4 regions of the Alteromonas sp. I10 genome follow, and region 1 is predicted to be linked to each of the others. Evidence: predicted binding sites of a transcription regulator. Region 1 holds the regulator's gene; each other region holds the start of a gene.
The links. Region 1 encodes sigma-54, which starts transcription at its own class of promoters, with help from an activator protein. Its sites were predicted from a motif close to GTTGGCACGNNNNTNGNNT; they were not measured.
Positions count from the first base shown of each region.

Region 2: the regulator sigma-54 is predicted to act here: its motif matches at 2,634-2,652, upstream of BZA03_RS15760 (PEP-CTERM sorting domain-containing protein).
Region 3: the regulator sigma-54 is predicted to act here: its motif matches at 2,695-2,713, upstream of nirB (nitrite reductase large subunit NirB).
Region 4: the regulator sigma-54 is predicted to act here: its motif matches at 6,096-6,114, upstream of BZA03_RS10095 (BON domain-containing protein).

Region 1 is NZ_QJJN01000003.1:241,792-249,818, forward strand. Features, by position in the region: gene BZA03_RS07915 (KpsF/GutQ family sugar-phosphate isomerase) at 1-855, shown strand, start outside; gene kdsC (3-deoxy-manno-octulosonate-8-phosphatase KdsC) at 856-1,404, shown strand; gene lptC (LPS export ABC transporter periplasmic protein LptC) at 1,401-1,979, shown strand; gene lptA (lipopolysaccharide transport periplasmic protein LptA) at 1,948-2,502, shown strand; gene lptB (LPS export ABC transporter ATP-binding protein) at 2,505-3,230, shown strand; gene BZA03_RS07940 (RNA polymerase factor sigma-54) at 3,304-4,785, shown strand; gene hpf (ribosome hibernation promoting factor) at 4,816-5,103, shown strand; gene ptsN (PTS IIA-like nitrogen regulatory protein PtsN) at 5,117-5,560, shown strand; gene rapZ (RNase adapter RapZ) at 5,645-6,490, shown strand; gene BZA03_RS07960 (HPr family phosphocarrier protein) at 6,490-6,762, shown strand; gene mgtE (magnesium transporter) at 6,937-8,027, shown strand, end outside.
Region 2 is NZ_QJJN01000008.1:181,388-189,414, forward strand. Features, by position in the region: gene prsT (XrtA/PEP-CTERM system TPR-repeat protein PrsT) at 1-2,546, shown strand, start outside; gene BZA03_RS15760 (PEP-CTERM sorting domain-containing protein) at 2,743-3,606, shown strand; gene BZA03_RS15765 (ThiF family adenylyltransferase) at 3,727-4,596, opposite strand; gene BZA03_RS15770 (hypothetical protein) at 4,685-5,938, opposite strand; gene BZA03_RS15775 (GNAT family N-acetyltransferase) at 6,030-7,175, shown strand; gene BZA03_RS15780 (oligosaccharide flippase family protein) at 7,162-8,027, shown strand, end outside.
Region 3 is NZ_QJJN01000003.1:393,400-401,426, forward strand. Features, by position in the region: gene nirB (nitrite reductase large subunit NirB) at 1-2,519, opposite strand, end outside; gene BZA03_RS08550 (SulP family inorganic anion transporter) at 2,831-4,396, opposite strand; gene BZA03_RS08555 (hypothetical protein) at 4,831-5,118, shown strand; gene BZA03_RS08560 (nitrate regulatory protein) at 5,462-6,802, shown strand; gene BZA03_RS08565 (helix-turn-helix transcriptional regulator) at 6,885-7,088, opposite strand; gene BZA03_RS08570 (hypothetical protein) at 7,081-7,563, opposite strand; gene BZA03_RS08575 (nucleotidyltransferase family protein) at 7,941-8,027, opposite strand, start outside.
Region 4 is NZ_QJJN01000004.1:248,048-256,074, reverse strand. Features, by position in the region: gene pyk (pyruvate kinase) at 1-1,243, shown strand, start outside; gene BZA03_RS10115 (5'-methylthioadenosine/S-adenosylhomocysteine nucleosidase) at 1,439-2,347, shown strand; gene BZA03_RS10110 (hypothetical protein) at 2,425-2,802, opposite strand; gene BZA03_RS10105 (putative DNA modification/repair radical SAM protein) at 3,266-4,507, shown strand; gene BZA03_RS10100 (TIGR03915 family putative DNA repair protein) at 4,524-5,330, shown strand; gene BZA03_RS10095 (BON domain-containing protein) at 5,453-6,061, opposite strand; gene BZA03_RS10090 (endonuclease/exonuclease/phosphatase family protein) at 6,728-7,711, shown strand; gene BZA03_RS10085 (hypothetical protein) at 7,729-8,027, opposite strand, start outside.

The DNA of each region.
Region 1 (8,027 bases):
TTTGCCTGCAAGGGTAAAGTTGTCGTGAGTGGTATGGGAAAGTCTGGGCATATCGGAAATAAAATTGCCGCTACGCTTGCCAGTACAGGGACTCCTGCATTTTTCATGCACCCTGGTGAAGCCAACCATGGCGACTTGGGCATGCTAAGCAAAGGCGATGTCTTACTCGCCATCTCTAATTCTGGCGAGACTAACGAGCTAGTTAACTTATTGCCCGTAGTTAAGCGCTTAGGCATACAGGTGGTCGCCATGACCAACAGTGCTTCCAGTTCATTGGGGCAACACGCAGATGTCGTACTTGATATCAGCGTTGAAAAAGAAGCGTGTTCGCTAGGTCTTGCTCCTACGTCAAGCACAACCGCCACACTGGTTATGGGTGATGCGCTTGCGGTAGCACTGCTCGACCAAAAAGGTTTCACCTCAGATGACTTTGCGCTTTCGCACCCAGGCGGTAGTTTAGGCAGAAAACTTCTGCTTAAAGTTAGCGATATCATGCTAAGCGGCAGTGATATCCCCCTTGTCCATGCCAGTGCTTCTGTCGCTGACGCACTGCTGGAAATATCTAAAAAGGGATTGGGTATGACAGGCGTGATAGCGGCAGACGGTACGCTGACAGGCGTCTTTACGGATGGCGACCTACGACGAATCCTCGATGCCCGCGTAGACGTACACAGTGCGACAGTAGAAGAAGTAATGACTAAAGGCGGCAAGACTACCACCGCAGGTCAGCTGGCTGTAGAAGCCCTGAACTTGATGGAAACCCATAAAATTAGTGCGTTAATGGTTACTGACGATAAGCGCAAACCTGTTGGGGCTTTTAACATGCATATGCTACTAAAAGCAGGAGTGCTTTAAATGACAACCACCTTGTACACGGAAATAAATGACTCGCTTTTCGCAAAACTAGCCAAGATAAAGTTGCTGGTATGCGACGTTGATGGTGTGTTCTCAGATGGCCGAATTTACTTAGGTAACGACGGTGAAGAACTTAAAGCATTCCATACCCGTGATGGATATGGTGTAAAAGCGCTAGTGAGCAATGGAGTGAATGTCGCGGTTATTACTGGACGTCGCTCTGCCATTGTTGAAAATAGAATGAAGGCACTGAATGTTGCACATATAATTCAAGGCGAAGAGAATAAAGCAGACGCGCTTAGTGACCTGATGAAACGCCTTGAGTTAAACACTGACGAAGTGGCTGCGGTAGGTGATGACATGCCAGATACGGGTATGTACAAGCACGTTGCGGTTAAAATTGCGGTTGCCGATGCCCATCCTTACGTAGCAAAACAAGCAAACTGGATTACGACCCTTCCCGGTGGGTTTGGCGCTGTCCGAGAAATATCGGATACCATTTTGCAGGCCAAAGGGATAGCAAATGAGATTTTTGGAGCTAGTGTATGAGTCTGTTTGGCTTTAATCGCTTAGGATTAAGTATATCGGCGCTATTTATTCTGGCGATGCTGATGTACATCCCTACGTGGATGGAAGAGCAGCCTGAAACGCAGGGGAATCGTGAAAACGATGCGCTAAAGCCCGCCTACAAAGCAAAAAATCTAACCACTACGCTGTACAATCAAGACGGTGAGTTAAATCACAAAGTATTTGCAGAGTCGATGGAGCATTACGACCAGCTTGGCTTTGTATTGTTTCAGCAACCTAAATACACCCTTTATACAGAAAACGCGTCATCACCATGGGTGGTAACCGCTGATGAAGGTACACTATACAATAACGAGCTAATCCAGCTGGAAAACCAAGTTAATATTGAGAACCAAACTGGCGATGACTTTGTCAGAAGTATATCGACCGAGTACATTCAAATTAATTTAGAAACCAAGCAAATGACATCTGACCAACCCGTTGAAATACTGGGCACCCAATATGTCATTTTAAGTAATGGGTTTAACGCGAATTTACGCACACAAGAATACGAGCTTTTAGATCATGTACAAACCACTTATTCCCCTAGCAACTAGTTTATTGCTTGCCATCGCTAGCGGTGCGGTACACGCCAGTGAAGATGATTTTTCGCAGCCCATAAAAATAGGCTCGAACACCCAGTTTATCGACGGTAAAAATAAAACCGCGTTGTACAAAGACGACGTACTCATAACTCAAGGCTCTTTGGTTATTGAAGCTGACGAAGTGGAAGTAATTGCCACTGACGGTGGTGGTCGTGAAATATTTATTGCTAGAGGGAAGCCTGCAAGCTATTCCCAGCAATTGGAAGACGGCACGCCAGTTTCAGCAAAAGCTAATGAAATACGCTATGAAGTGGTGAACCGAACGATTTCTCTTGCCGGAAACGCAGAGTTGAAACAAGACACCAGTAAAGTACAGGGTGACAACATCACGTTCGATATGATTACCGAGCAATTGCTAGCGACTGGCGGCGCAGGTAAGGATGGTGAGGGTCGAGTGACCACAGTATTCACACCTGAGACCATTCGCAAAACTTCGTCTAAGAAAGACAAAAAAGACAACGAGGGCAATGAATAGCAATGGCAACTTTGAGCGCTAAAAATCTTGCTAAGGCTTACAAGTCAAGACAGGTTGTACGAGATGTAAGCCTGTCTGTCTCAACGGGTCAAATTGTTGGTCTTCTTGGCCCAAATGGCGCTGGTAAGACCACCACATTCTACATGATTGTTGGTTTAGTGAATCTGGATAAAGGTAAGATTGAAATCGACGACAATGAGCTAACTCATCAGCCCATGCACGAGCGTGCACGCCGCGGAATTGGCTACCTACCGCAGGAAGCCTCTATTTTCAGAAAGCTCACCGTGCATGAAAATATCATGGCCATTTTGCAAACCCGTAAAGATTTAAATTCACAACAGCAAGAAGAAGAAGCAGATGCGCTACTTGATGAATTTAATATTAACCATATACGTAATAGTACGGGGATGAGTTTGTCAGGGGGCGAACGCCGTCGCGTTGAGATTGCCCGCGCTCTGGCAGCAAAACCGCAATTTATTTTGTTAGACGAACCATTTGCTGGTGTTGATCCAATATCAGTTAATGATATAAAGAAGATAATACAACATCTTCGCGATAGGGGGATTGGAATCCTTATCACGGACCATAACGTACGAGAGACATTGGATGTTTGTGAAAAGGCGTACATTGTGAGTCATGGCGAGCTTATTGCGCAAGGAACGGCGGAACAGGTTTTAAGTAATCAAAAAGTAAGGGATGTATACCTAGGCGAACAATTCAGGCTATAGTTAATGTAACCGAATTGTCATTTTTCAGTTTCGCTCTGGTATATTCAATTTAGAGCATTTAAATAAGACGTAGATGAAACCATCTTTACAGCTAAAATTTAGCCAACAACTTACCATGACACCACAGCTTCAGCAGGCCATTAAACTGCTGCAGCTTTCTACACTTGATCTTCAACAAGAGATCCAAGAAGCGCTCGATTCTAATCCGCTATTAGAAGTTGAAGAAGGTAACGACGAGCCGCAACTAGAAAAGAACAATATCGACAACGATGACAGCGGCTCTGAGGCCACTGCTTCTGCATCTAGTGACACATTAGAAGCCGGCGATGCACTTGAGAAAAACGATCTTCCCGATGAGCTGCCAATCGACAGCACATGGGACGAATACTATTCTGCTTCATCTTCTCCAGCTCCAGGTCCATCCAATGACGACGAGCAAATCTTCCAAGGTGAGACTACTGAAGATATTCAAGAGCACCTTCTTTGGCAAATGCGCCTTACCCATTTCTCGGATACCGATCGCGCAATCGCTACAGCAATCATCGACTCTATTGACGAGTCAGGTTATTTAACCGTTACCCTTGACGATATTTTAGAAGCGGTTAACGATGATGATATGGAAGAGCCGATTGAAATGGACGAAATAGAATGTGTGCTTAAGCGCATTCAGATGTTCGACCCTATTGGTTCTGGCTCTCGCTCTCCACAAGAATGTTTGATGGTGCAATTGCGCCAGTTTTCAGAAGACACACCGTGGCTTGCTGAAGCAAAGCAACTGATTGAAGAGTACTCTGACTTACTGAGCAGCAAAGACTATCGTACGCTTATGCGTAAAAGCCGATTGAAAGAAGATCAGCTACGCGAGGCAATGCGTTTACTGCAAACCTTGAATCCTCGCCCAGGTAGTGCTTTAGTTACTAAAGAGCCTGAGTACGTTATTCCTGATGTCTCAGTAACCAAGAAAAATGGCCGTTGGGTGGTTGAGCTGAACCCCGACAGTCTGCCTAAGTTAAGCGTAAATCAACAATACGCTGCAATGAGTCGCCGTGCCAAGAATAGTAGCGATTCACAATTCATCCGCTCACACATGCAAGAGGCTAAGTGGTTCATAAAGAGCCTTGAATCTCGTAACGAAACCTTAATGAAGGTTGCAAACTGCATTGTGCAGCAGCAAATGGGCTTTTTTGAGCACGGCCCGGAAATGATGAAACCAATGGTGCTAAATGATGTCGCAGAAATGGTAGATATGCACGAATCCACTATTTCGCGAGTGACAACGCAAAAGTACATGCATACGCCACGTGGAATCTTCGAATTGAAGTATTTCTTCTCAAGCCACGTTGCAACAGAGTCTGGTGGTGAATGTTCATCTACAGCGATTCGTGCATTGATCAAGAAATTAGTGGCCGCTGAAAAGCCTAGCAAGCCGCTAAGTGATAGCAAGATTGCTTCATTGTTGGCCGAACAAGGCATTAAAGTTGCCCGGCGAACAATAGCAAAGTACCGGGAATCGTTGTCGATCCCGCCGTCGAACCAACGCAAAAGCCTTATTTAATCGGGCTTAATAATATAAGGAAGACGAAATATGCAAATCAACCTTACTGGTCATCATGTCGAAATCACCGACTCTTTGCGTAATTATGTCGATACGAAGTTCAGCAAACTTGAACGTCACTTTGATCACATTTCTAATGTGCATGTCATCCTGAACGTTGAAAAATTAAATCAAAAAGCCGAAGCGACCGTTCATTTAAGTGGCGCTGAAGTATTCGCATCCTCAGAAAATACCGACATGTATGCGGCGATTGACAGCATGGTTGATAAACTCGACCGGCAGGTAATCAAGCATAAGGAAAAACTGAAAAAACATTAGTAGTTAATTAAGCATGGATATACAAGCCATCGTAAGTCTGGACCGCACCGAGTGTGCGGTTCAGTGTAATAGTAAAAAGCGAATTCTTGAGATCATCGCTGATATCGCTGCCAAGCAAAACGAGAACATTGATCAGGCAACGGTACTCAACAGTTTGATGGCTCGAGAGCGTATGGGTAGTACAGGCATTGGCAATGGTATCGCCCTGCCCCACGGACGCCTACCGGGCCTTGAGAAAGTGATTGCCATTGTTGTAACCAGCACTCCAGCAATCGACTTTGACGCCCTTGACGAGAAACCCGTAGACATCTTTTTTGCGCTACTCGTTCCCGAGGAACAGACCGAAGGACACCTTCAAACGCTGGCCACCGTGGCTGGTAAACTAAGCGACAAAGAAACGATTAAAGCAATACGTCGCGCAACGACAAGCGACGATATTCTATCTGCATTAAGTTAAACATTAAGCGCCTATTAACCGTTTAGTAGGCGCCTAATTCAACAACGCGTATGTGATAAAACCAGAGTATTAGGGAGAAAGTAGGTGAAGCTGATAATAATCAGTGGTCGTTCGGGGTCTGGTAAGTCTGTCGCACTTCGCGCATTGGAAGATTTAGGTTATTACTGTGTTGATAATATCCCGGTAAACTTACTTCCCACCTTAACCCATACAGTTGTTGACGAGTACGATCAGGTTGCGGTAAGTATCGATGTGAGAAACTTACCTAAAAATCCTGACGATTTGGTAGAAATTCTAGACTACCTGCCTTCTTCGTGGTCGATGACCATTGTTTACATTGACGCGAGCGATGATGTACTGGTTAAGCGTTTTAGCGAAACACGTCGTCTTCACCCTCTCGCCAAGCTTAATAAATCGCTTTCAGAAGCCATTAAAGCCGAGTCTGCCCTACTTGCTCCTATTGCTGAACGCGCAGATTTATATTTAGACACAGATAAGCTTACCATTCACCAACTGGCTGAGTTAATTCGAGAGCGTATCCTAGGTAAGAAAAGCTCACGCCTTGTGCTTGTGTTTGAGTCGTTTGGCTTTAAGCACGGTATTCCTAAAGATGCGGATTACGTTTTTGATGCCCGCTTTTTACCTAACCCCCACTGGGAGCCCGACCTTAAACACCTGACCGGATTAGACGCACCAGTAGAAGTATTTTTGGGGTCGCAGCCTGTAGTGACCAAGTTCATTTGGCAAATTCAGAATTTAATAACGACATGGCTGCCTCATTTAGAGCGCAATAACAGAAGTTACGTAACCGTAGCAATTGGCTGTACTGGTGGCCAACACCGTTCGGTTTATATCGCACAGACCCTGTCGAAAACCTTCAGTGAAATACACCCTGATGTACAAATTCGCCATAGAGAGCTGAATCAGTAATGACTATTCAAAAAACGCTAACTATCGTCAATAAGTTAGGGTTGCATGCAAGAGCGGCGACCCAACTGGTTAAACTGGCGAATCAATTCGACGCTAAAATCATCTTAAAAAAAGGCGATAAGGAAGCAGACGCAAGCAGTGTATTGGGATTAATGATGCTTGAAAGCCATCAAGGTGAACAGGTAGATGTAATTGTGGACGGCAGTGATGCTGTTGATGCACTTGCAGCTATTGAAGAACTTATTGAGGGAAGATTTAACGAAGACGAATAGTCTTATTTGCCCAATCCATTGACCAATAAATCAACACTTAGCGCAGTTATCTTAAAATCCTGCGCAAAACCTACGCAATTATCATGACAGACTCATCATAATTGCGATATTCTACGCCCACTCAGGCTCTATGGCCTGCATTGTTCATCTTTTAGCTTGTAGGAATAACGCCTTATGGCAGAAGCGCTTGTTTCTAAATACGTACAAACTCAGTTACGCGCACTCAACGCTGCGTTGACCAACGGTCAATTCGTATCTGTACGTAAGCTTCTGCTTGAATTACCACCTTCAGACGTCGCCCACATTCTTGAATCTAGCCCTAGCAGAACCCGTGACGAATTATGGGAGCTCATTGATGGTGACTTTCACGGCGACATTTTAGAAGAACTTTCTGACGATGTTCGAAACGGTATCATTACAAAGATGCTTCCCGCTAATGTGGTTGACGCACTTGAAGAGATGGATACCGATGACTTAGCAGAGACGCTAAGCAGTCTTCCAGAGCCAGTACTGGCCGATATTCTAGATTCGATGGATGCACAAGATCGCGTGCGCGCAGAGCAAGCGCTGTCTTACGGTGAAGAAACCGCTGGTTTCATCATGAACACCGACACCATCACATTACGCCCTGATGTGACCATTGACGTGGTTTTGCGCTATATCCGTTTAAAAGGCGAGCTGCCAGAGAATACGGATACGTTTTACGTAGTAAATCGAACTGACAACCTTGTTGGTATTGTTCCAGTTACCCGTTTACTCACCGCAGATACCGACGATAGAGTGTCTGACGTTATGGACGAGGAATCTGAAGCGATTCCTGTGAATATGCCCGACGATGAAGTGGCAAGCCTGTTCGAGCGATACAATTGGCTTTCAGCACCTGTTGTAGATGAAAACCATCGCTTAGTGGGGCGAATTACCATTGACGACGTGGTTGACATTATTCGTGAAGACGCCGAGCACTCGATGATGAGTATGGCGGGTCTTGATGACGACGAAGATACCTTTGCTCCGGTTATGCAAAGTACTAAACGCCGCTCCGTGTGGCTGGCCGTTAACTTGGTCACTGCGCTGATGGCTGCTATGGTGAGTGATTTATTTGAAGCAACGCTCAGCCAACTAGCTGTGTTAGCTATTTTAAATACCATCGTGCCGAGTATGGGAGGCGTGGCTGGTAACCAAACGCTGACCCTGGTTATTCGCGGTATGGCACTAGGCCATGTAAATGCCAGTAACTCACGATGGCTTATCAGTAAAGAGATATC
Region 2 (8,027 bases), on a different contig from region 1:
TTAGAACAGCCGAAATAAAGCTAAAAAATCTCGTAAAAGACAATCCAGATTCTCTTGAAGGAAGAAAATTACTTGCAAATGTTTATTTGCAAAGCGGGCAGTATGCTAACGCAAGAAAAGAGTTAGAATTCATCCTTTCAAAAGAAAAAAATAATAATAAAGTAATAGAGTTGCTCTATCGCGTTCTATATTTTCAGGAAGATTACGAAGGGATAATAGAAAAGTCGGAAACCCTCCCAGATGCCTCCAACGCCTTAATTACCCAAATTTATGTATATCGCTCCATCGCATTCTCAGCTCTAGATAATCCTATCAAAGCTAAACAAGCTTTAGAACAAGCAGAAATTTTTGCAGATGCAGCAGACTATACATCATTTGGAAAAGCTTATCTTTTAAGTGAGCAAGGGGCTTATGCTAATGCTCAAATTTTGCTTGAGGATTTACTTAGCACTAATGCGAATTTTTATGAAGCAAGACTTCTTCAAGGGCAACTGTACGCCAAGGAAGGTGACTATGAAAATGCAGTAAAGAGCTTTGAACAATTTAATAAAAATCAGCCATCAAACAACAAGGGGAAGCTTCTATTAGCTGACAGCTATACTAAAACAGCCCAATTTGAGCAGGCAAATACTCTCATTAATCAAATTCTATCCTCGTTTCCAAATCATCATTATACGAATATATTGAAAGGTATTGTTTTGTTTAATGAAGATAGTTTTGAATCGACGATACGGCACATGGATATCGCACTTCTCAGTGAGCCCGATGATGTCATCGCGAAATTATATGCTGGAGTGGCTGCCTATAATTTAGGGAAAAACGAACAAGCATTTGAATACTTACTTCCAGTCAGCAAAAGCGTAGCTGCCACTCACCCAGTGAACAAAATTTTATCTGATATTAAGATAAACTTAGGTTATACCTCAGATGCTTTAAAGGATATGGGTAATTATTCCTTCATTGACGATAAGGACAAACAACTTTTATTTAAGTTAAGCGCTGACCTAGTCAATAAGGGAATGACCGACGAAGCAAAAGGTTTGCTAAAAAAGATAAAAGTCAATAATCTAAATGACGCAGGGTCTCTAGCGAAAATTGGTATTCTCAAATTAAGTTTAAATGACGCAAGCGGTATCTCAGATTTAGAAAAGTCACTATCGATAGACGATGAAACTATCACAAGGTTTGCATTAATCGAAGGCTACATTAACACTGACCAATTATCATTAGCAAAAGGACAAGTAGATGATTGGTTACTAAAATCTCCCGACAATCTTCAAGCACTCAATACTGCGGCAACTGTGTACTTGAAACTAGGTGACCTTAAAAAAGTAGAAGAAATACATGCCAAGGCTCTTTCACTCGATAGTTTAAATTTATATTCCATCAATTTTTACACAAAAAAAGCAATTGAGGAGCGAAAATTCGACAAAGCTATCGAACTGCAAAAAAAGTTAGCAAAATCTGCAAAAGCTACAGGCACTACTTTGTTTAATTATTTTTCGTTAGAGAAAGAACATGGAGAAATAGAATCGGCTCTTTCCCTTTACCGGAAAAAAATTAAAGAGTCGCCAGAAAATTTTCAATACATTACGAGCTATGCGCAAGCATTGCTGTCTGAGGGTAAGTCACAAGAGCTTATTGATACCTTTGAATTAGTAAAATCGAGGAGACACGCCCCAGACAAGTTCTGGCAATTATGGGCCGAAGCTTTTTTAATCAACGGGGATGAATTGCAGGCGTTAGGTGTTTATCAAGATTGGAGAAACACAACGCCTACAAACATCAAGCCATGGCTATTCCCTGTCATGTTGTTTGATAAAACTGGCAAATTTGATAAAGCGCTACGAGAAACAGAAAAAGCGCTGATAAGATTTCCTACTTCTACGCAATTTCAACTATTGCGGGCGCACTATCTGATATTAAATAAGCAAATTAAAGAATCGCAAAGAGCTGTAGAACTACTTAGTGAAGAGTCGAAAAATACTCCTGAATATAAAAGTATTATAGGACATATAGCTTATGCAAAAGGAGACTTCCCTTCGGCAATTAAAGCTCTAACTGATTATTATAACACCTCTTATTCTTCTAGGACGGCTTCAATTATATATAGTGCTAACGTCAACAATAACACACCAGGTCAAGGGGTTAAATTTCTAGAAGAACACCTCGAAATCCGACCTGATGACGCAACGATTAGGTTAACTTTGGCAAGCATTTTTTCAAAGTTCGATGTAACAAAGTCTATTATGCATTATCGAGTATTAGCGAATTCAGAACCTAACAACTTCATCATCCTTAACAACTTATCTTGGCAGTTGATTAAGCAAGAGAGATTTAAAGAAGCTCTGGAGTATGGGGAGAGGGCTTTTGCGATAGCCCCGGAGAGTGCTACAGTTTTAGACACTTATGGTTACGCACTTTTGAAAAGTGGCAACGTTGAACAAGCAGCCGTTATTTTGAATAAAGCTTTTGAGATTGCCCCAGACAATGAGCAAATATTGAAGCATTTAAATGAAGCCAACACGGCAAAAAGCGCAGGCTAATTGTTTTTCGAATAATACTATTTGTCAGACAATTTTACATCTACGAAGAACCTGTTTTATAAAACTATGATAATTAAAGAATAATTACTTGGCGCGCTTTTCGCATTAAGTATCACCGAACGGTTGCAGAAAGGATTTGAAGTGTTTGATGTCGCAGCCTTACTAGAATATTTAGTTTTGTTACAAGGATTCAAAAATGAAATTAAAACACATTACAATAGGCGCTGCGCTAACGCTCGCGACTACCGCTTTATCTGCTGAAGAGTTTTATATAGATGTAGGTGTAGATTTCGATAGCAGCCTAAACCCGAATACCGCCGCTGGACCAACTACAACTGGCTGGCTAAACGAATTACTATACAATTATCAATCAACCACTGTTGCCGACTGTAATGCATTATCACTTTCCTCAGGGTGCAACATTAACACGTCCGGTGGAGTAAATTTATCAGGTTCAGTGGCGGATGCATTTGATTCATTAGGCCTAAACGGTATCAGCGATTTATCCCCCCGGGATTCCCTAAATCAGTTTGGCCCTAGTGATAACAATTATGAGGCAGATTGGGGGCTAACTTTTCAGTTCAATCTATCGGGTACAATATCTGGTACTGAACTGGTTACTGATTATGATAGTGGAGCTATAACGTTTTACTACTATGAGGCACTAGAAGCTACGATAGCTGACACATTTACCGAGCTATTTACAATTGATGTATATGACACTATAAACACACCTGCTGGCGGTCAAAACCTAGCTGGGATCTTGAGCTCAGTAGGAACAGGAACAGTGAACGGCGTTATGGTAGGTGATATGTTTAATTTCGCTACGGGTTCGTTTAATGATCTGATTACTTCTTTTGTTAATATTGTTGCTAGCGTAGACTACAATACTGATGCAACTCAGGTAGTTATAACAGACAACGGAGATGGCACAACAACATTAGCGGGAAATCACGACGGCTCGATATCTTTTGCTGCAGTGCCCGAACCTTCAACAATAGCCCTTATGAGTTTGGGTCTGCTTGGTTTAGTAAGTACTAGCCGCCGTCGTCGCAAGTAATTAAGTAAACGATATAGCTGTTTTTTAAATCTAAAAAAGCCCCAACGTATAATCACTGGGGCTTTTTTATTTTGCCTTTCTCAACTCTAGATGCTTCTCTGTGAACACACTCCAAGCGTACTAATCATCACCTTTTGCAAGAAGCCTTTTCAAATACCAACACATAAAGCGCTGTTTCCAGTGCTTATTCCCACCTGGTCGGTTGGTTTTGACAAGTTTATTTAGGTAAGCATCAAAATGAAGCCCTTGCGGTGCATGAATTACATCCCCCCTTCCTAAAAGAATTTTTAACGCATTAGTACATAAGACTCCTGCGGCAAGAGATATTCCCATACAAGTAGAAGGTACTTTAGAATTTTCCTCTGTGAAATTAACACTCGCCTTTTTTACAAGGTAATGCCTTTGCAGCATACTCGGTGACATACCTACCACAAACCTGAGTATTTGCTCTTCGAAATCAACACCTTCTAGACAGAAATACTCTTCAAAGCTCATTTTATTTGGTAAAAAACACATCAATGCTGTGCCCATACCCATTGGCGCAGCAGAAATGGCGGGGATACCTTTCTCATAACATGCTTGAAAAACTTTTCGACGTATGTCGACCTTGAATATATCTAAGCTATCAACATATAAATCAACGCCATCTAAAAATTCATCTAAATTATCTTCAGAGATACCGCAAGGAAAGTTCTTTAAACTTCCGGATGGGTTTATTGAGGTTAGCGTCTCTTCCATAACTAACGATTTGTCTTTACCAACCGTATTTACATTAGCTCCGGCTTGTCTATTGAAATTAACATAGTCGTAGGCGTCCATATCAGAAATGTGAAAATGACCAATACCTAAACGAGCTAATACAATAGCATGGTCACCGCCAACACCACCTAACCCACCGATTGCTACCTTTGTATTCTTTAACTTTGTTTGCTCTTCTTCGGTTACCCACCCGATATTTCTAGAAAAGGCTTCATTGTAGTCAAACCCCACTTCATACTCCCTCATCAAAGATAAATAGCGTTATGTAGTTATAGCACTCTTTAACAGATTATCGTACTGGTTAAAATAAGCATTTGACTTAAAGCTTATATATTTCTAAGTTTTCGATAGCTGCTTCAATGCGTTTTATTATAGCTTCAAGTTCACTATTCCTAGCCCCTCCAAAATATAATTCGAAGTTATTACTTTTTAAGTTGTTTTTAGGGAAGTCTAACTTTGGCAGAAGAATAATTTCATTTGAAGCAAACAACGTCTGCATATGAACAGCATGCTTATTGTCCAATGTAGCAACGTGAGCTAACTTTGTTCCTGCTCTATCAGCAACCAAGTCATCAAAACTAAAACCACTTCCACCTTCACTGTCTAGCAGCTCTTTATACAACCCTATCTTATTACTCAACGAAACATTAGTGGTCATTTCGATAATCATGGAATAAACATAATGTAGGCTAAGGTCGAAACGACCATTTATTTGAGTGCTTCTTAAGTTATAGGGCAAACTATCTAGTCCAATCATATCGGCAAACTTGTTCGACCCAACTAAGATCGCAACTGCCCACAGGGCAGCTTCATTTTCTTTTTTCGGTGGCATAGCATTTGGCAAAGCTTTAGCAGTTTTAAAAGCTTGAGCTATATAGACGCTTAAACGGGTTTCAGAATGTGGAATAGAATTTAACGCATCAATATAAACTGCTACCGCGTCTTTGTGTACAGTAGCATTTTGAAATAACCTTTTAGATACATTAACGAATTGTCTCTTTCCTTGGCGAATGTCCTCTCCTAGTGATTGAGACTTTGTCATTTCCCCAACCAGGTACCCATGGTCTACTTGTACCGAACTGAATGAATCTTCAAGTAACTCCGCCAATTCTCTCCCTCCGAAAAGTAGAGCGCTTTTAGCAATAAAAAACTCCACCACTTTTCCATTTATCGGAATTGTTCCTATTTTACACTCATCTATTAATTTCTCTGCGGCCCCCCCTAATAAACAAAGCCCATTTATGTAAAGAGGCTGGCTAAGCATTCTAGTGTCCAATTGAAAAACAAAAATCCCATTATTTACACCAAGATTTATCCTCATATTGACACCCGCCAGGTCATTGGCTAACAAAAGCATGCTATTAAGTTCATCTTCAGACAGACTAACTGCAAAGTTTTGGTCGTCATTTAGTAACTCTTCTCTTAATTCTGTAAGAGAGCTATACGCTTTCTTAACAACACTGCCAGAGACATTTTTACTAATGGTCAAAATAGGCTTTGTAGAAATCATTAACACTATAAAAACTGTTAACACAGTCAAAAAACTTACAAACAGCTGTAATGACAATTTCATCGAAGCTCCAACGTGTGGTGAATACTAAACTGAGCGAGTCCGCGATTGCTTAAAATCTCTAATGGCTCTATTCTAGAAGCCTAAAAATGGATTGGATAAGCAAAAGACTGCACTTCTTATGAACTCTCTAGCCGTAACAACTAAAAAATTAGAAAAAGAGCAGTTAACCTATATTGCAGATGAATGGCTCAAATTGGAAAAACTTTCGAGTAAAAGCTTTTTTACTAGCTGGAAGTGGATCGGTTGTTGGCTAAAAATGGTCAACTACGATACTAATTTGATTACTGTTTATGAGCACAACCAAGTTGTTGGTATGGCGTTCTTTTCTATCCATAAAGAAAACAAACCCTTTTACTCTACGAATCAACTTTGGATAAACAGAACTGGGAAACAGAGTTTTGACCAAATCTGGAGTGAATACAACGACGTTCTATGCCCAAGAGGAAGAGAATGGTCTATTCGAACTGTTGTGCTAGACCATCTAACCGCAGAATATCCATTTGTAGATGAATTCATATTGGGGGTTAGCAGACAAGAAATTTCTGAAACCCCCTGCTCTACACACCTTTTTCCAAGAACAATCTGGGAAACTAAAAGTTATTCAACAACTTTGAAACCTGAGTTTGCGTGTTTAGATAACTATCTTGCTACCTTATCAAAGAACACCAGACATCAAATCAGACGTTCAATAAAACTTCTAAAGGAGAAAGGTGACGTCAAATTAAAACGTGCAGACTCTCTTGAAGAAGCGCTAGAAATGCTCTCGGACGCGGGAAAACTTCATCGTATGAGATGGACAGGAAGTAAAAGTGGGTTCAATAATCAACGGTTTAAAGATTTTCACCAAGAGCTGATAAAGCGTAACTTTAGTAGCGGATGCATAGATATATTATCTTTAAGTGTAGATGGTGTGTCTGCTTGCTTTCTCTACAATTTTATACACCATGGTTACGTATACTTCTACTTATCAGGCATAAAATATGAAGATGACAACAAATTAAAACCGGGTTTGGTAGCTCATGCGCTTGCGATATCTCTTTATGCAGGAGAAGGCAAGACTACATATGATTTTATGGGTGGACGAGGTCAGTACAAAGCTTCATTATGTAGCGATGAAGAAACTTTGATAATCACTAGCTTCCAAAGAAAACGCCCTCTTTTACTTTTAAAACGCTGGATTGACGAATCTAGATCCCGTTTTAGGCTTTCGGAAAACCTTTTAAATGAGCGAGGATAATTTACTTTTAAAAAGTTCCACTTGGGTATTAGGTGCAGCTTGGTTTAACCGAATTTTAGGCTTTCTTTCCGTTTTTCTTTTGGCTAGGCTACTTACCCCTGCGGACTTTGGTGCCTTCGCTGTATTACTACTAGTTATTCAGGCCACGAGTGTATTTACTGATATTGGTGTCGATCAATATTACGTTCAAAAATTAACGGTATCAAAGGAAGAACTGTGTGCCTGCTGGACTTTAAATTTTGGAATCAAAACAAGTCTCACTATTCTGCTTGTATGTCTCGCGCCCTTTGTGGTAACACTGCTAGAAAGGGAAGATTTATTGTTTCCACTTATCACGCTAAGTTTTCTACCGTTAGTCAACGCAGCCAACAATGGTTTTATTATTCATTTGAAACGCGAGCTTTCGTTTCACCACTTTGCTAAGTTTGCAGTATTTGGGCAAATTGCAGGTAGCGTTATATCGATTACCATTGCTTACCTTTATACGAATTACTGGGCACTCGTAATAGGAATGTTAAGCAACGCTTTAGCTCAGTGTTGCATGAGTTATGTGTTTTTAAATGAGCGTACGACTTTCACTTTCAAACATTTCAGAAAACCTCTGCATTTTGGGAAATGGTTACTGTTGAGAAATGGCGTTGCACATGTCCGCGCGAAGTTCGACGTATGGTTTGCTGCTTCGTTTTTCAGTCTATCTAATGTTGGCGGTTACAACACGTTAAAAGATATTGCTATGCTACCATCAAGAGAGCTTGTAGGACCTCTGTTCCAAGTATTTTTCTCATTTATGTCTATGGGTAACAGGCAAGATAAAGGTTTTGATCGTATCTATGTAACATGCTTCATTATGCT
Region 3 (8,027 bases), 150 kb from region 1:
TTACCTGCTACTTTTTCAGCTTCAGTAGCTGGGCGAACCTGGCCTCGCTCTGAAACAAACTGAATATTGGTGTCGCTAGCATTGCTGTTTACGAATTGACGGAAACGCTTGCGCGACTCAGGGTTTTCGATGGTGGTTTTCCATTCGCACTGATAAGCATCAACCACAGCATCCATCTGTGCTTCAAGCTCACCATTAATGCCAAGAGCATCGTTTATCACAACGTCTTGCAAGTAAGCTAACCCACCTTCTAAGTTGTCCATCCACACCGATGTGCGCTGTAGGCGATCAGCCGTTTTCACGTAAAACATCAGCACGCGGTCGATGTACTTAATAAGGGTTTCGGTATCTAGGTCGGTGGCAAACAGGTCTGCATGTCGAGGCTTCATGCCGCCATTCCCGCAAACATACAGGTTCCAGCCTTGCTCGGTAGCAATAACACCAATGTCTTTACTTTGGGCTTCTGCGCACTCACGGGTACACCCCGAAACGGCAAATTTAATTTTGTGGGGTGCACGTAAGCCTTTGTAACGATTCTCTAAATCAATGGCAGTGCCAACAGAATCCTGAACACCGTAGCGACACCAGGTGCTGCCCACACACGATTTCACAGTACGCAGTGCCTTCGCGTAGGCGTGACCGGTTTCAAAACCGCCAGCGACGAGTTTTTCCCAGATATCAGGTAAGTGCTCTACGCGCGCTCCAAATAAATCAATGCGCTGACCACCCGTGATCTTGGTGTACAGGTTGTATTCTTTTGCCACTTCGCCGAGCAGAATCAACTTCTCAGGTGTTATTTCGCCACCAGGTACACGCGGTACAACGGAATACGTGCCATCTTTTTGCATGTTGCCAAGGTAGATATCGTTGGTGTCTTGCAGAGGAAGATGTGAAGCCTTAAGAATGTAGTCGTTATACACCGAGGCTAAAATTGAGCCGACAGCGGGCTTACAAATTTCACACCCTAGACCTTCACCATGCTGCTCTAGTAGCTCGTCAAAGGTGCGAATGCCGTTTACCTTAACAATGTGAAATAGCTCTTGTCGGGTATGGTTGAAGTGCTCACAAATGGCTTTTGATACTTCCACACCGCGCTTTTCAAGTTCGCTATCCACAACATTTTTAAGTAAGGCAGCACAACCTCCACACCCTGTGCTGGCTTTGGTTTCGCCTTTTACATCGCCAACGCTACAACAGCCGCCTTCAATGGCTGAAACAATATCGCCCTTTGTCACATTTAGGCATGAACAAATAGACGCGGTGTCTGGCAGTGCATCGGCACCTAGCGCCGGTGCAGCATCGGATGAGGGCAGAATTAGGCTTTCTGGGTGTTCAGGTAATTCAATATTATTAAGTGCATACTGTAGGAGCGTGTCGTAGTCGCTGGTATCGCCAACGAGTACAGCACCAAGCACGTACTTTTGCTCGCTATCTACCACCAGCTTTTTGTACACGCCTTCTGGCTGATTTAAATAGGTGTAGCTAAGCGCACCGACTGTGCGTTCATGAGCATCGCCAATTGAGCCCACTTCCACACCCATTAGCTTGAGTTTGGTACTCATATCTGCGCCAGCGAACTCGGCATCGCCGCCGGTTATATGACTTACAGCCGTGCGCGCCATGGTATAGCCAGGTGCTACCAGGCCAAATATTTTGTTATCCCACAGCGCACATTCACCCACAGCGTAAATGTTTGGGTCAGACGTCACGCAGTGATTATCAATGACAATACCGCCGCGCTCACCCAGTGTTAGCGCTGACTTTCTGCCGAGCTGGTCGGAAGGTCGAATACCGGCAGAGAATAAAATCATGTCAGTTTCTAGTGCAGTGCCGTCAGCAAACACCATTTTATAGCGGCAGGTATCACCGGCCTCAATAGTTTGCGTTGCCTTTTGGGTGTGAACCGTAACGCCCAATGCTTCTATTTTGTCCTTAAGAACGTTACCACCTGCTTGGTCTAGCTGAACCGCCATAAGCTGCGGGGCAAACTCAACCACGTGGGTGTCGAGACCGGCTTGCTTTAATGCGTTAGCGGCTTCTAAACCCAACAGCCCACCACCAACAACAACCCCTACTTTGCTCACCGCTGCTGAAGCTTCAATAGCGAGTAGATCGTCTATAGTACGGTACACCAAGCAATGCTCTTGATCGTTGCCAGGGATGGGTGGCACAAATGGGTATGAGCCCGTAGCTAACACAAGCTTATCGTAGCTAAACACCTGCCCTTCAGAAGTCGTCACTTTATTATTGTCACGGTCTATATCGGTAACCAAGGCATTGGTAACTACGTTTACGCCCCACTCGGCGTACTGAGCGGGTGTAGTGAGCGCTAAGTCATCAGCACTCGCGCCGCTAAAAAAAGACGACAGATAAACGCGGTCGTACGCAAGGCGTGACTCGCCGCATAAAACGGTTATTTCTACATTGGCATCGCTTTGGTGAAGCTGCTCAACAAAATGATGCCCCACCATGCCGTTGCCTACGACGACAATTTGCGTTTTTGAGTCCAATGAAGTCATGGTATTCCCCTTTTTTCGGGACAAAAAAAAGCCCGCTTCAACTTTCGTTGATGCGGGCTTCGTTGCCTATTTTGCCAACGGTTTAGGTCGGCTAACACATTTTACGGAGTGTTATAAATCACACAATTTTCAGCGATTGACACAAATCACCAAAACACACTTTACGTTTATAGCTATCCAAGTTCAGTGCCAAAACCGTAAACAATTGTTTTTATTTGATTTACTACAAAATAAGCATTATGCAGACTTCACAACTGCACCAAACAAACGCAAAACTGTGTTTACTTGGTGCATTAAGGCTTTCAAATAACTTAGGCCAGCTTATCCGTCGCTACGCGGTAGCGAGGATCTTCAACCACATTAATTTCAACAAACTTATCGGCCTTGCGAAGCAGTGAGCGACACTCATCACTGATATGGCGAATGTGTAGCTTTTTACCCTGCTCTTCGTATTTGTCAGCAAGGGTATCTAGCGCATCGATACCTGATGAATCCCAAATGCGAGAGTCTTTAAAGTCAATAACTACATCATTAGGGTCGTTGGCGATATCAAACAGGTCTTTGAAATGCGATACCGAGCCAAAGAACAGCGGGCCGTCTAGCTCATAGACTTTCCAACCGTCGTTATCGATATGGGATCTCGCTTCAATATGACGAGCGTGTTTCCATGCAAACACCAGTGCTGAAACGATAACACCCACCACAACCGCAATAGCCAGGTCAGCGATAACGGTAACGCCGGTTACTAGGAAAAGTACGAACGCATCTTCTTTGTTTACGCCGCGAATAATTCTGAATGACGCCCACTCAAATGTAGCAATAACCACCACGAACATAACGCCAACAAGGGCAGCGAGAGGAATCATTTCAATTAGCGGAGCAGCAAATAGAATAAAGCCCAATAATACAACCGCCGCGGTGATACCAGACAAGCGGCCACGGCCACCAGAGTTAATGTTAATCATACTTTGGCCAATCATAGCGCAACCGCCCATACCGCCAAAGAAACCGTTTACGGTATTTGCAACACCTTGGCCAACGCATTCTTTGTTGCCGCGTCCGCGGGTGTCCGTCATTTCATCAATTAATGAAAGGGTAAGGAGCGATTCAATAAGACCAACCAAGCAAAGAATGACTGAGGTAGGCAGAATGATCATGAAGGTTTCCCAGGTGAACGGCACCATAGGAATAGCAAAGCTAGGAAGTTCACCCGCTAGCGTTGCGGTATCGCGCTGGTCAGCTGGTAGCAAGTCACGAACAAAGTCGATTACAGTACGCGCTTCAAGGTCAAGACCATGTACTAACAAGGTCACCGTAACAATCGCTACAAGCGACGCCGGTACAGCTTTGGTTAGCTTTGGTAGTAAATAGATAATGGCCATGGTTAGCGCCACAAGCCCTAGCATCCAATATAACAGCGTACCTTCCATCCACTGTAATTCACCCGCTGCGTTGGTCACTTTGAACTGGCCTAATTGCGCCAAGAAAATAACAATTGCCAAACCATTTACGAAGCCTAGCATTACCGGATATGGGACCAGTCGTATAAACTTTCCGAGCTTGAAAATACCGCACATAATTTGCAGTAAACCAGCCAAAATAACCGCGGCAAATAAATACTGCACGCCGTGTTGGGCAACCAGTGCCACCATTACAACGGCCATGGCGCCGGTAGCACCAGAAATCATTCCTGGTCGGCCACCAATAGCGGAAGTGATTAAGCCCATCATGAAAGCCGCATAAAGACCAATCATTGGTTCTACGCCGGCCACAAATGCGAATGCAACGGCTTCAGGGACCAAGGCAAGCGCCACGGTAATACCTGATAGCACGTCGTTTTTAACGTTGCTGTCTTTACTGGTAATTAAATCGAACATGTTCTCTCAGAAGCTAAGATGTTAAACACAACAACCCACCATGGCGTACACCGCGTTAAAGCAGAACACCAAGTAGGTAGGAGATTTTTTCGGCGATTCTATCACCATTGTAGCGCAAAATCTTTTAATAGATTGTTACTAGGGCCTGTTGAACGTTGATGTGCAGCAAAGATCAACAGGCTCCAGTCCGAACTACTTGGCGCTTACGTGATAAGCGCAGGGCTCTTTGCCCCTTTCCTAATGCTGTGAGCTTGTCAATTTTTCATGTACGGTCTCAGGGCTTAATTTAATAGCGAATGCTGACAAATTGCATCGTACATGGCATCGTATAATGGTTTTTATTAACCGCGTCGTTCAATGCGCTTCGATTTCTAATACGGGGCTATGGTAAGACGTCGCAATAAGGCACAAGTCTTATTCAACGAGGAGTTAAAGTGGTACCTTATATTCTGACTATTTTGTGCGTGCTAGTGGCAGGCGCTATTCATTGGATGTCGCCGAAAGCTTATTGGAAAGCCACTATCATGTCGACCGCCGTTATTTTACTATTTTCTGTAGCAGCATTGTTTATCTTTAAAGCATCAGGAATGCTGGTTAGCGAGCACACTGGCGAGAATGCTGACTTTTCTGGGCAAATGTTAACTATCACCACAATGATTGCCTTCTTCGGTTTCTTAATTTCACTGTTTGTAGGTTGGTTTCTTCGCGTAGTCAGAAACTAATCCGGAAAGCAAAACCACATAGTTTGCGAGGCTGCACCATTTTGGCGCAGCTTCTTCCCTCCCAACGCCGCTAACCTTTCCGTTCCCCCTTATAAAGTCACCTTAAATAAAAGTTCCAGCCGAACCACATGCCGCGAAATGTCAGCACTCCGGGCGTTTTTGTTCACTCTAAGGCTTATCTTCATTAATTCTAATAAACAGGGCATAAGTGTTGCTTGGTACACGTATTGCTCTGCTGAGTGCAGGGGCTAAGAGCAATGAGTTTCAAAAAACGTTTCGCCAATAGATGCACTCATCAAGAAAAAATTCGAAACGTGTGTACCGAAGATTAGCAGGCCTTAACATGCTTCATGAACCAGAACAGACCATTGCGCTTTGTAGCGACGCCACTAAGCGCTTTTTGCTAGCGGCCAAGCACGCCGAAATAACCGTGCTTGAGCAACTATCTAGTAATTGTCGAATTGTAATTGCCGTTCGAGAACTTATTCATGAACTGCAAAAAGAGCGTGGGGCCAGCAATATCTTTCTTGCTTCAAAAGGCGAGCGTTATGCCGCTGAGCGAATGCAGTACGTCAGTGCTAGCGAGCAAGCGGAGTCAATGTTGAAAAGCCACTTGAAATCTCTCTACCTGACAGATGAGATCACCACGGGTAACCCGCGGTTGTTGAGCAGCATTACACTTGCTATGCAGGCGACAGACTACCTGCCCAGACTTAGAGAACAGGTAAGCAAGCAGCTGCTGACACCACTGGAATCCACACGAGCATATAGTCGTCTAGTTGCCAGTTTACTTACGGTTATTTTTGAAGCGGCAGATATTGCAAGCGACCCAACAATCACTCGCTTATTGGTTGCACTGTTCAATTTTATGCAGGCAAAAGAATACGCTGGGCAGGAGCGGGCGTGGGGCGCTATTGGTTTCGCAGAAACTCATTTCGATGTTCGCCTTTGTGAAAAGCTGGCCGCGCTTCAGCATGCCCAAGAACATCACTTCAGTATATTCTGTGAGTTTAGCTGTAAGCCGCATAAAGATGCATTAGACGCGTTGAACAAAAGCCCTGCTGCAATCGATATTACACAGCTTAGAAATATGATTGCACAGCTTGGTGACGGCAGTCCGATTGCCGGAGAAATATCGGAAGTTTGGTTTGATGTAGCAACGCGTCGAATGGATGCAATGCAGACTATCGAAGTGGCGCTCACTGAGGCCCTTACTCAGCAAGCTAACAGTAAAGTCGCCGATGCAAAAAATGAGATGGCCAATCATCAGCAGTTGCTTACGCGCTTCAATGATGAACACGCTACTGATGGCTCACCGCTCACCTTATTGTTCGATCCAAGTATGCCTGGACTCGCGGAAGACACCAAAGAAGACGAAATCAAAACGCTATCACTTAACGAGCAAACGAAGACTTTATCTGCTCACCGCTCTTTTTATGATTTACTGCGTTCACAGGCCCAACACATAGAAGATATGGGTCGGGAGCTCGAAGAGGCCAAGCGTGCAATACAGGAACAAAAACTGATTGGGCGAGCAAAACTGGTAGTAATGGAGCAATTCGGATTAAGCGAAAATAACGCGTATCGTCGACTGCAAAAACAAGCTATGAGCGAAAATACGACCATAGCGGCTATTGCCGCTAAGATCGTAAATATTACAACGAAAAACTCAGCAGGAAGGTAAATTCCGGCTCAACACAAATTCCGACTTTTTGTGCAGCGCCCTTTAATAGGCTTCCACTACAGAATATTTCCAATGTATCGATTTATTTAAGTGCGAATACTTGCTCAACTGGAATAGCAAAATATTCGGCAATTTTTAGAGCAATAACTACCGATGGTGTGAAACGTCCGGTTTCCACGGTACTTATAGTTTTTCTGGAAACACCTATCGCATCAGCTAACTCTTGCTGAGAGATTTTATGTTGCAATCGGAGCTTGTGAATGTGGTTATCTAAATCTTCATTCATCTAGCTCTTCCTCGCGCAACTTCCACAAAATGGATGTTCCATGAGCAGCCGCGGCTACACCAAGTAAGACTTGAAGAGCATTGGTAATCTCAAAGGGAGCAATTACTTCTACAAACCACCTACTGTCACCCCAAAAAGCGAGAATCAGTGTGCCGAAAATCAGTATATGACAGGTAATGCGCAAGCTAAATGAGCTGACGTAGTCCACATATTCATCGTCAAATGTTAGTGTCCAAAAACCCAACCGGGATATATTTTTGGCAAACTTCGTTGATTTAATACCTAATGCTACGCAGTAAATAGCACTTGCTAATGAAGCTACCTCTAATGCCCAGTAAATAACTGAGTCTGTATTGCCAATTACAGCTAATGCAACTTGGAATAGCACAAATAAAGCTAAGGCGAGACTGACTTTACCCGTGATTGTTAAATACTCTTGTTCCGTCTCTGGTGGTACCAAAATTGATGTTGCCATTTTTAAATTCCCTATTATTAACGGCGCATTGATGCCGAATAAAGCTCACTGCGTTCTAATGTCACATATGATACCTAAACGGATCATATGTAACCCTTAGGTATCAATGATACCCAAAGGTTACATGAATGCAAGTTTTTTATGCAACACACGTGTGCCGCGTTTACTGTAACTACGTTCTTTCGTAATTTTTTCGACGATAGGTGCAGAGGAAATGCCGGGATAAATTGGCTAATTCGTAATGCTTTACTGATAGTATGAATGCAGAAATGAACAATGTATTGTTGTGCAGAAGAACGTTTATTATGGCTTTGATTAATCAAAGTATAGTCTGAAACATTGCGTGCCAATTCGTACAAATATGTACTGCTTTCCAGTTACTTATGAACTTTCAACAAAGGCCAAACAGTAAGCCAATTCTTAGAAGCAAGTCGCTGTTTAAAAACTTCGGGTCTTGGATATTT
Region 4 (8,027 bases), on a different contig from region 1:
AGGTGATCTTCAGGGCCCTAAAATCCGTGTTGCTCGTTTTGCCGAAGGTGCAGTTCGTTTAGAGGTAGGTGCAAAATTCATTCTAGACGCTGAATTAGGCCGCGACGAAGGTGATATTAATCAAGTAGGTATTGATTACAAAGCGCTTCCTGATGATGTATCAGCAGGCGATATTCTGCTTCTTGATGACGGCCGTATTCAGCTTCGAGTAACTGGCGTTGAAGGCCGCAAAGTGATTACTGAAGTAACAGTAGGCGGCAAGCTTTCAAACAATAAAGGCATTAACCGTCAAGGCGGTGGTCTTTCTGCAGATGCACTTACCGAAAAAGACAAAGAAGACATTAAAACCGCCGCGAAAATTGGTGTTGATTATCTTGCAGTGTCATTTCCTCGCAGCGGCGCAGACTTGAACTACGCGCGAGAACTTGCCGAAGCAGCTGGCTGCTACGCAAAAATTTGTGCAAAGGTCGAGCGTGCTGAAACGGTGGCGTCTGACGAAGCCATGACGGATATCATCAGCGCTTCAGATGCGGTAATGGTTGCTCGTGGTGACTTGGGTGTAGAAATTGGCGATGCGGAACTTGTTGGTGTTCAAAAGAAACTGATTGCCCGTTCTCGCCAGCTCAACAAGGTTGTGATCACCGCGACGCAAATGATGGAGTCGATGATTGACAGCCCTATGCCTACACGTGCAGAAGTAATGGACGTTGCAAACGCTGTACTAGACGGCACTGACGCGGTAATGCTTTCAGCTGAAACAGCGGCGGGTAATTTCCCTATTGAAACAGTTGCAGCTATGGCTCGTGTTTGTGAAGGCGCGGAAACACATCCAAGCGTTAAAATTTCCAAGCACCGCATGGATCAGCAGTTTTCTTCTACAAGCGAGTCAATTGCTCTGTCTGCGGTTTACGCCGCGAACCACTTGCCAAGTGTTAAAGCGATTGTAGGTTTAACTGAAAGTGGAACTACACCAACGTTAATGTCTCGCATTACTACATCTCTGCCAATTATTGCGATGTCTCGTCACGAATCAACGCTTAACACGATGGCGCTTTGCCGCGGCGTTAAGCCGGTTTTCTTTGACTCTTCAAACAGTGAACCTGGCAAATTGAAGTACGATGTCATTGCATCACTTAAAGAAAAAGGGTTAGTAAAAAGCGGCGACAGTATCATCCTGACTTACGGCGATGAAATGGAAAAAGTGGGCGCGACCAATACCCTTAAAATCGTAGAAGTCGAATAGCAACGAATACACTATTAAAGCGAAGCAAATGCTTCGCTTTTTTTTGCCTGTAATTTACTAAAGCAGTGGTAAGCTGACGCTTATAATAAGAACACTCAACTAAGTCAGTATCAAAATTACAAAAAACATATCCAACCAAACAACGAGAATTCGTTAACACTCCTCGGGACAACAACGACAAAAATAAGGATAGAAATGCAGCTCATTTTCAATCGCTACACACGTTTTTCAGCAATTATAACGCTCTTGGCACTTTTCACTCATAGCGTATGGGCAAATACACAGCACGTACACACCATGAAGCGTGTAGAAGTAGCTTCGCAGAACGCTCCGTTACAGCCAATAATGATTCAAGGCCCCATGCCCATTGAAGCCGAATACTTTGCTGCGCTTTTGGATAACACTACAACAGAGTATTCAGGTAATGCGGTATTCTATAAAGGGACACTAGACGGGTATCCCATTGTGGTAGCTAAAACCGGTAAGGGTTTAGAAAATACAGCGGCCGCCACCGCTATTGGCATAGAGAGATACCACCCTCGCCTTATCATCAATCAGGGAACATCAGGTGGCCACGATCCTTCCTTAAAAGTTGGTGATATTGTTCTTGGCGAACGCAGTATTAATGCATCCAACTTTAAAACGCCCAAGCTGGCTCAAGGAGAAGGTTCTCATCCGTTTAATTGGCTACCGATGGATCTTATGGCGTCAGAAGGCAGCGCGGGAGAAGGAAGTAGCGCTAAAGACGCAGAAAAGTTGCGTTTTTATTTAGGAGACAAACAGCTCATCAACCTAGCTCTATCGCTATCCAAGCAGTACAAACGCGGGAACGTCGTTAAAGGTACGATTGGCAGCGGTAACTTTTGGAATAACGAGTTAGATCGAATAGCATGGCTTCATAAGAATATGGGAACGAGTGTGGAAGAAATGGAAACCGCTTCTGCAGCGCAGATTGCACATGCCTACCACGTTCCCTTTTTAGGTATTCGCGTATTGTCGAACAACATTACCAACCATGGTGAATATGACCCAACCACGGCCAAAGATTGTCAGGCCTTTGTTGAAAAAGTGGTAAGAGCTTATATTTCTGCGCTGTCGGAATAAATTTGGAAAACACTCAAACGAAAAACGCGCCCTACATTGTAAGAATGTAAGGCGCGTTTTCATGTATAGCCTTTGTATTAGATTGCTTGAGCGGTATAAGTTTCCGCATCTTGACTAACATCATTCGCGTATTGAGTAAGATGGTGATTTAGAATATTTTCGGCGCGCTCAACAAACTCATCACGCTTAAATTTCCAACCTCTTAAATCGGCTTGCTTAGCCTGTGCAATGTAGTGCTCTAGACGCGTTTTTCTCAATAGATGTGCCTTTTTCGACAAATCAAATTCTACCAATGAGAAGTTTCGCTGTACTTTTTGAATATCCATGTGAACGGGGCGCTGTTCGTCATCAGCAGATGCCTGGCTTACGGATAGCTTTCCTTGCCCAATTACACCGACTATAACAATGATTGCTGATACCACTAAGCCTGAATAAACCCACTTTAAAAAGTTCATGCCCCACTCCTTGAACGATTTTGCACTTGTATCGATAAGCTCGCTACAATCCACTTAATTAAAACTATTTATCACCAACGTATTGAGTCATTCGACTTTTTAAGTTTCTAGCTTTCACGTTGCAGCAGATGTTTTCTGCCTGACAATACAAACTTTCGTCTATTCAATACATCAAGTAATTCACTCATATCTACTTAACCATATGCACCTTCCGCACCATATAGTTAATCTTTATTTTTCAGCAGCTTAGACCAACCCAAAACTTATACTAAAGTTGTATAAGGTACTTTCTACACACAGCAAGATAAAATTTTCCTTTCAGATTTAATAAACTCACTCCCCTCAATGCTGTACACTCATACAGTATTGAGATATACCACAACAAGCAAAGTACTGGTATGGAATCTTGTTTTTTTCAGACCGTCTACCACGTACATTTGCCTAGAGAAAGTGACCATTTGCGATGCATGACAAACTCATTCAAAAACTCGAAATTCTTTCAGATGCCGCTAAGTATGACGCTTCTTGCGCAAGTGGCTCCGCCGGTAAACGAAAAGCAGGTAAAACTGACAAAACAGGAATAGGTTCGCTCACAGGAGGGTCAGGGATATGTCACAGCTTTACCCCTGATGGTCGATGCGTATCATTACTTAAGATCCTAATGACCAACTATTGCATATACGATTGCCATTACTGCATCAATAGGGTGTCTAGCAACGTTCAACGAGCGCGTTTTACCGTTAAAGAAACGGTTGATTTAACGCTTAATTTTTATAAGCGTAACTACATTGAGGGATTATTTTTAAGTTCCGGTATTGTCGGCTCTCCTGACCTGACTATGGAGAGCATGGTACGCATCGCGAAGTCTCTTCGCATTGAACACGGATTTAAAGGATACATTCATCTTAAGACCATTCCGAATGCATCTCCTGAACTACAGGCTGAAGCTGGCTTATATGCCGATAGGCTAAGTATAAACATCGAAATGCCGACACAAAATTCGTTGAACAAATACGCCCCGGAAAAAGACCTTGCTGAAATTCACGGTTCAATGAATACATTGAAAGACAAAATAAATGAACACAAAGTAGATAAAACCTACTCGGGTAAACGCCCACCTCGCTTTGCTCCTGGCGGACAGTCCACTCAGATGATCATAGGAGCCGATGACTCAAATGATAAAGTTATCCTTGGCACGAGTGTCAAACTGTATGGTCAACAAAAATTGCGGCGCGTTTACTATTCTGCATTTTCGCCCATCCCAGATGCGTCTGAAGTCTTGCCTCTTAAACCGGCGCCACTTATCCGTGAACACCGACTTTATCAGGCCGATTGGCTCCTGCGCTTTTATGGATTTGGTTTAGATGAAATCGTACATAACGACATGCTAGATATGGAGCACGACCCCAAGCTTGCGTGGGCGCTACGCAATCGCCACATATTTCCCATCGATTTAAACAAAGCTGACAAGCTACTTTTATTGCGAGTTCCTGGACTGGGAGCACGCACAGTACAAAAAATTCTGGCTATTCGACGTTACACAAAGCTTAGCTGGTTCGATCTCACAAAAATGCGTTTACCCTTACAAAAATTAAAACCGTTCATTACTGTTAGTGATTATTCCCCCGCTATCCATTTGCTCGATAGCAGTAACTTTGAACAGCAATTTAAACAACCAAAACAGTTTGAATTGTTCAGCGCTTAATCTAATTGGTACCACAATGAAAAAAGTAACAATTTCATCAGTGCCCGGATACGACGAATGGCGAAAAGCATCGAGAGAATGTCTAGCCCAACACATACCTCCGGAGAACGTTACATGGCAAACTTCGCAATCTAACCAAGACGACTTGTTTGCCGTGACCGATTCGGCCAACGCTATTGGTGAAAGCCAAACGAATTACAGAATTCCCAGATCAGTTTTAACGCTGTTGAAGTATGCGTTATGCCACCAAGCCCCCGATCGTTTCGCTTTATGTTACCGCGTTTTATGGCGAGTAGTTTTCGAAAACAGAAACCTTATTCACTTAAAAACTGACGAAGATGTGTTGCGTCTCAACATGCTGGCTAAAGCAGTAAAACGCGATGCATATAAGATAAGTGCTTTTTTGAGATTTCGAGAAGTCGTACTTGACGGACAAGAGCATTTTATTGCGTGGTATGAACCAGAACACTTCAGCTTGGAGATGAAGCTCGATTTTTTTCAGACTCGTTTTAAAAATATGTGTTGGTCAATACTTACCCCTTATCGAGCTGCGCATTGGAATACTAAAACACTTGTTTTGGAAGATAATCCTGACCCTAGTATCATTCCAAATGATGACAGAATTGAAAAATACTGGCTTACGTATTATGCAAATATATTTAATCCTGCCCGCGTAAAAACAAAGGCGATGTTAAGTTCAATGCCAAAAAAATACTGGAAGAATATGCCTGAGACGTCGCTTATTAACGATATGATACGCCACTCGGATGCTAGAGCGCGTAAGATGATACTAAATGGGAAAAAAGTGGAGAATGGTGAATGAGTTCTCCTGACAAATATTAGCAGCTGTGCTTCCCTTGTTTTTTGCGATTTGGAAAGCTCTGTAAAACGTGACCAGAAAAAAAGGGGCCGAGGCCCCTTTTTTTGTGTAAAGCAACAATGATATTAGTTCATCGCAGTTTCAGTAACTACACGAAGGTTGCTTTCAACATCTTTTACGTCAGATGCATTCTTGGCAATTTCCACAGCTAGATCACGCTCAGCATCAGAATCAACGTCGCCAGTCAGTGTTACTACACCGTTTTCTACGTCAACATCGATGTCGAAACCTGAAATATCGGTATCCATAAGAAGACGGGTTTTGATTACTGTGGCGATTTTGGCGTCAGTTAACTCGCTTGTGCCTTCGTCAACAGTATCTTCCATGTCATCTGACATGTCGCCTTCCATATCTTTGTCAGAGACAACCGTTAGCTTGTTGTCTACAGACGTTACACCGTCAATATTCGCTACTAGCTCTTCCGCTAGCTTTTTATCAACAGAGTTCTCAACCTTACCAGTAAGAACGACATTACCGTTTTTAACGTCAGTGTTAATGTCGAATGAATCTAGGTTACCATTGAACAACAGCGTTGCTTCTGCTTTGCCATCAATCCATGCGTCTTTGGCACCTTTCTCCCATTTATTAGTTGTGCTGTCTGTGTCCATGTCACCTGCATATGCAGCTGTAGTCAAAGTTGTAGCAACAATCATAGAAATAAGTGAACGTTTCATAACATTTCTCCTTTGTCGAAACTCGTAGATAGTCATGCCAATTCCTTGCCAACAAAATAAGGCATTGTTTTATATTATAAAAATTCAAATCCAGGGCTAGTTAAGTAAGTTTTGTTTTGCAAACTTTGCCTTTGTTTGAGAACTTTTTACTTAATTTTGTTAATGCCCAAAACTCGTCAACTTCACTTAAGAAAAGCACCTATTAATTGTACTAGGGGATAACTTTTTGTCGTTGGCCGCCGCTAAGTTGCAGTGATACTTAGGTTAAACTTATTTCACAAAGCTGCCGTAGTTATAACGATTTGTGTCGCTTCACTGGGGCCTGTTGACCTTTGTTGTACATTTTTGCAGCGGTCTGTGTGCCATCTAGACAAGGCGAATGTTTGACGGTTTAGTGGTTCTAAATCGAGAACATTCAACGCAGTATAGATGGCACAAAGGCGCTGCCCGAAGGGGTCGTTATGGAAGCCTTTTACTCTTTGTCACAGTCCTTTAACTTAGCCCGCTAGGCTTGCAGGACTGTTTCGCGATTAAAAGGCTTCCATTTAGACCAAAATTCGTACACCAAAGGTCAACAGGCCCTAGCTATAGTCATCAATTTAGTTTTGCAGACAGAAGCAACATGTGGAGTGTTTTTCGTTAATTAAACTCAAGGACCAACTAGACATGGATACTGCACTAACTGCTGTTTCAGTCTTATTTATAGCCGTAAGCTGGGCCCCTTTGCTTCCTTCTTCTCATTGGTTAGTAAGAGTGTGGGAATTTCCGCGACTACAAATAGCAGCTATCATTTCTTTGTTAATTGCTGGGCATATTTTTGAATCAACCTATTACGCACAGATAGATAGCCTAGCAGTAATTATTGTCGCTGGATTAACAGTTAGCCTTATTTATCAGGTTATCTGGATCATTCCTTATACCCCTCTGTATAAAAGAGAAGTTAGGCACGTCGAGGTTGAGAGTGCGAGCCAAAAGCTAAGTGTTTTATCAAGCAATGTGTATATGCCTAATGACGATTTTCGCAAGCTCATTGAACATGTACGTAATAAGCAACCTGATTTTCTCGTAACGTTGGAATCTAATGAGAAGTGGCAGAAAGGCATCAGTGAAATTGAATCTGAATACCCGTATCGTAAATTTTGCCCACTCGAAAACCTCTACGGTATGCACCTTTATAGTAAGCTTCCCTTTGAAGAGGTCTCATTGCGATTTTTAATAGAAGAAGATGTGCCGTCTATGAAAGTGAAAATCAATCACCACGGACAAGATGTCACGCTATATTTTCTTCATCCAAAACCACCAAGCCCAACAGAAAACACGTATGCAAAGCCCAGAGACGTAGAACTTACTGTTGTGGGGGAAGAAATAGCTAAAACAGAGGGCCCTATTGTCGTCGCTGGCGATCTTAACGATGTAGCTTGGTCACCTACTACCAGAAAGTTCAAGAAAATAAGCGGACTTTTAGACCCACGAGAGGGGCGCGGTTTTTTCAATACATTTCACGCGAAATATCCTTTAGTGAAATGGCCGTTAGACCACGTATTTCACTCGGAGCATTTTGCATTGGTCAATATAGAGAAGCTTGAAAGCATAGGCTCAGACCACTACCCGCTTTATACCGAACTAGCGCTAATCACGGACAAGGAGTAATACTCAAGACTGTAAATCTAATGAGAGCTACGGTGTTTGACACACCACATGAGGCTATCACACGCCTCTTCACGCTTTTTAAAATGGGCTAGCCCTATTAGCTTGTTATCCCGAGGCCAAACCGCTTGGTTTAGCACCTCTTGATCTTCTGCCGATAGTTGTTCGCTATCTAACACAATCTCAACCGCTTTTTTGTTGGGTTTTATTAATGTGGGGTTAGCTTCTTTGACCAGAGCAGAGTTCACACAAATATACTCTCTCTTAACAGGGTCTCTCACCACGCCGATGTAGTTGTTGTCGCAAATTATAGCTGGCC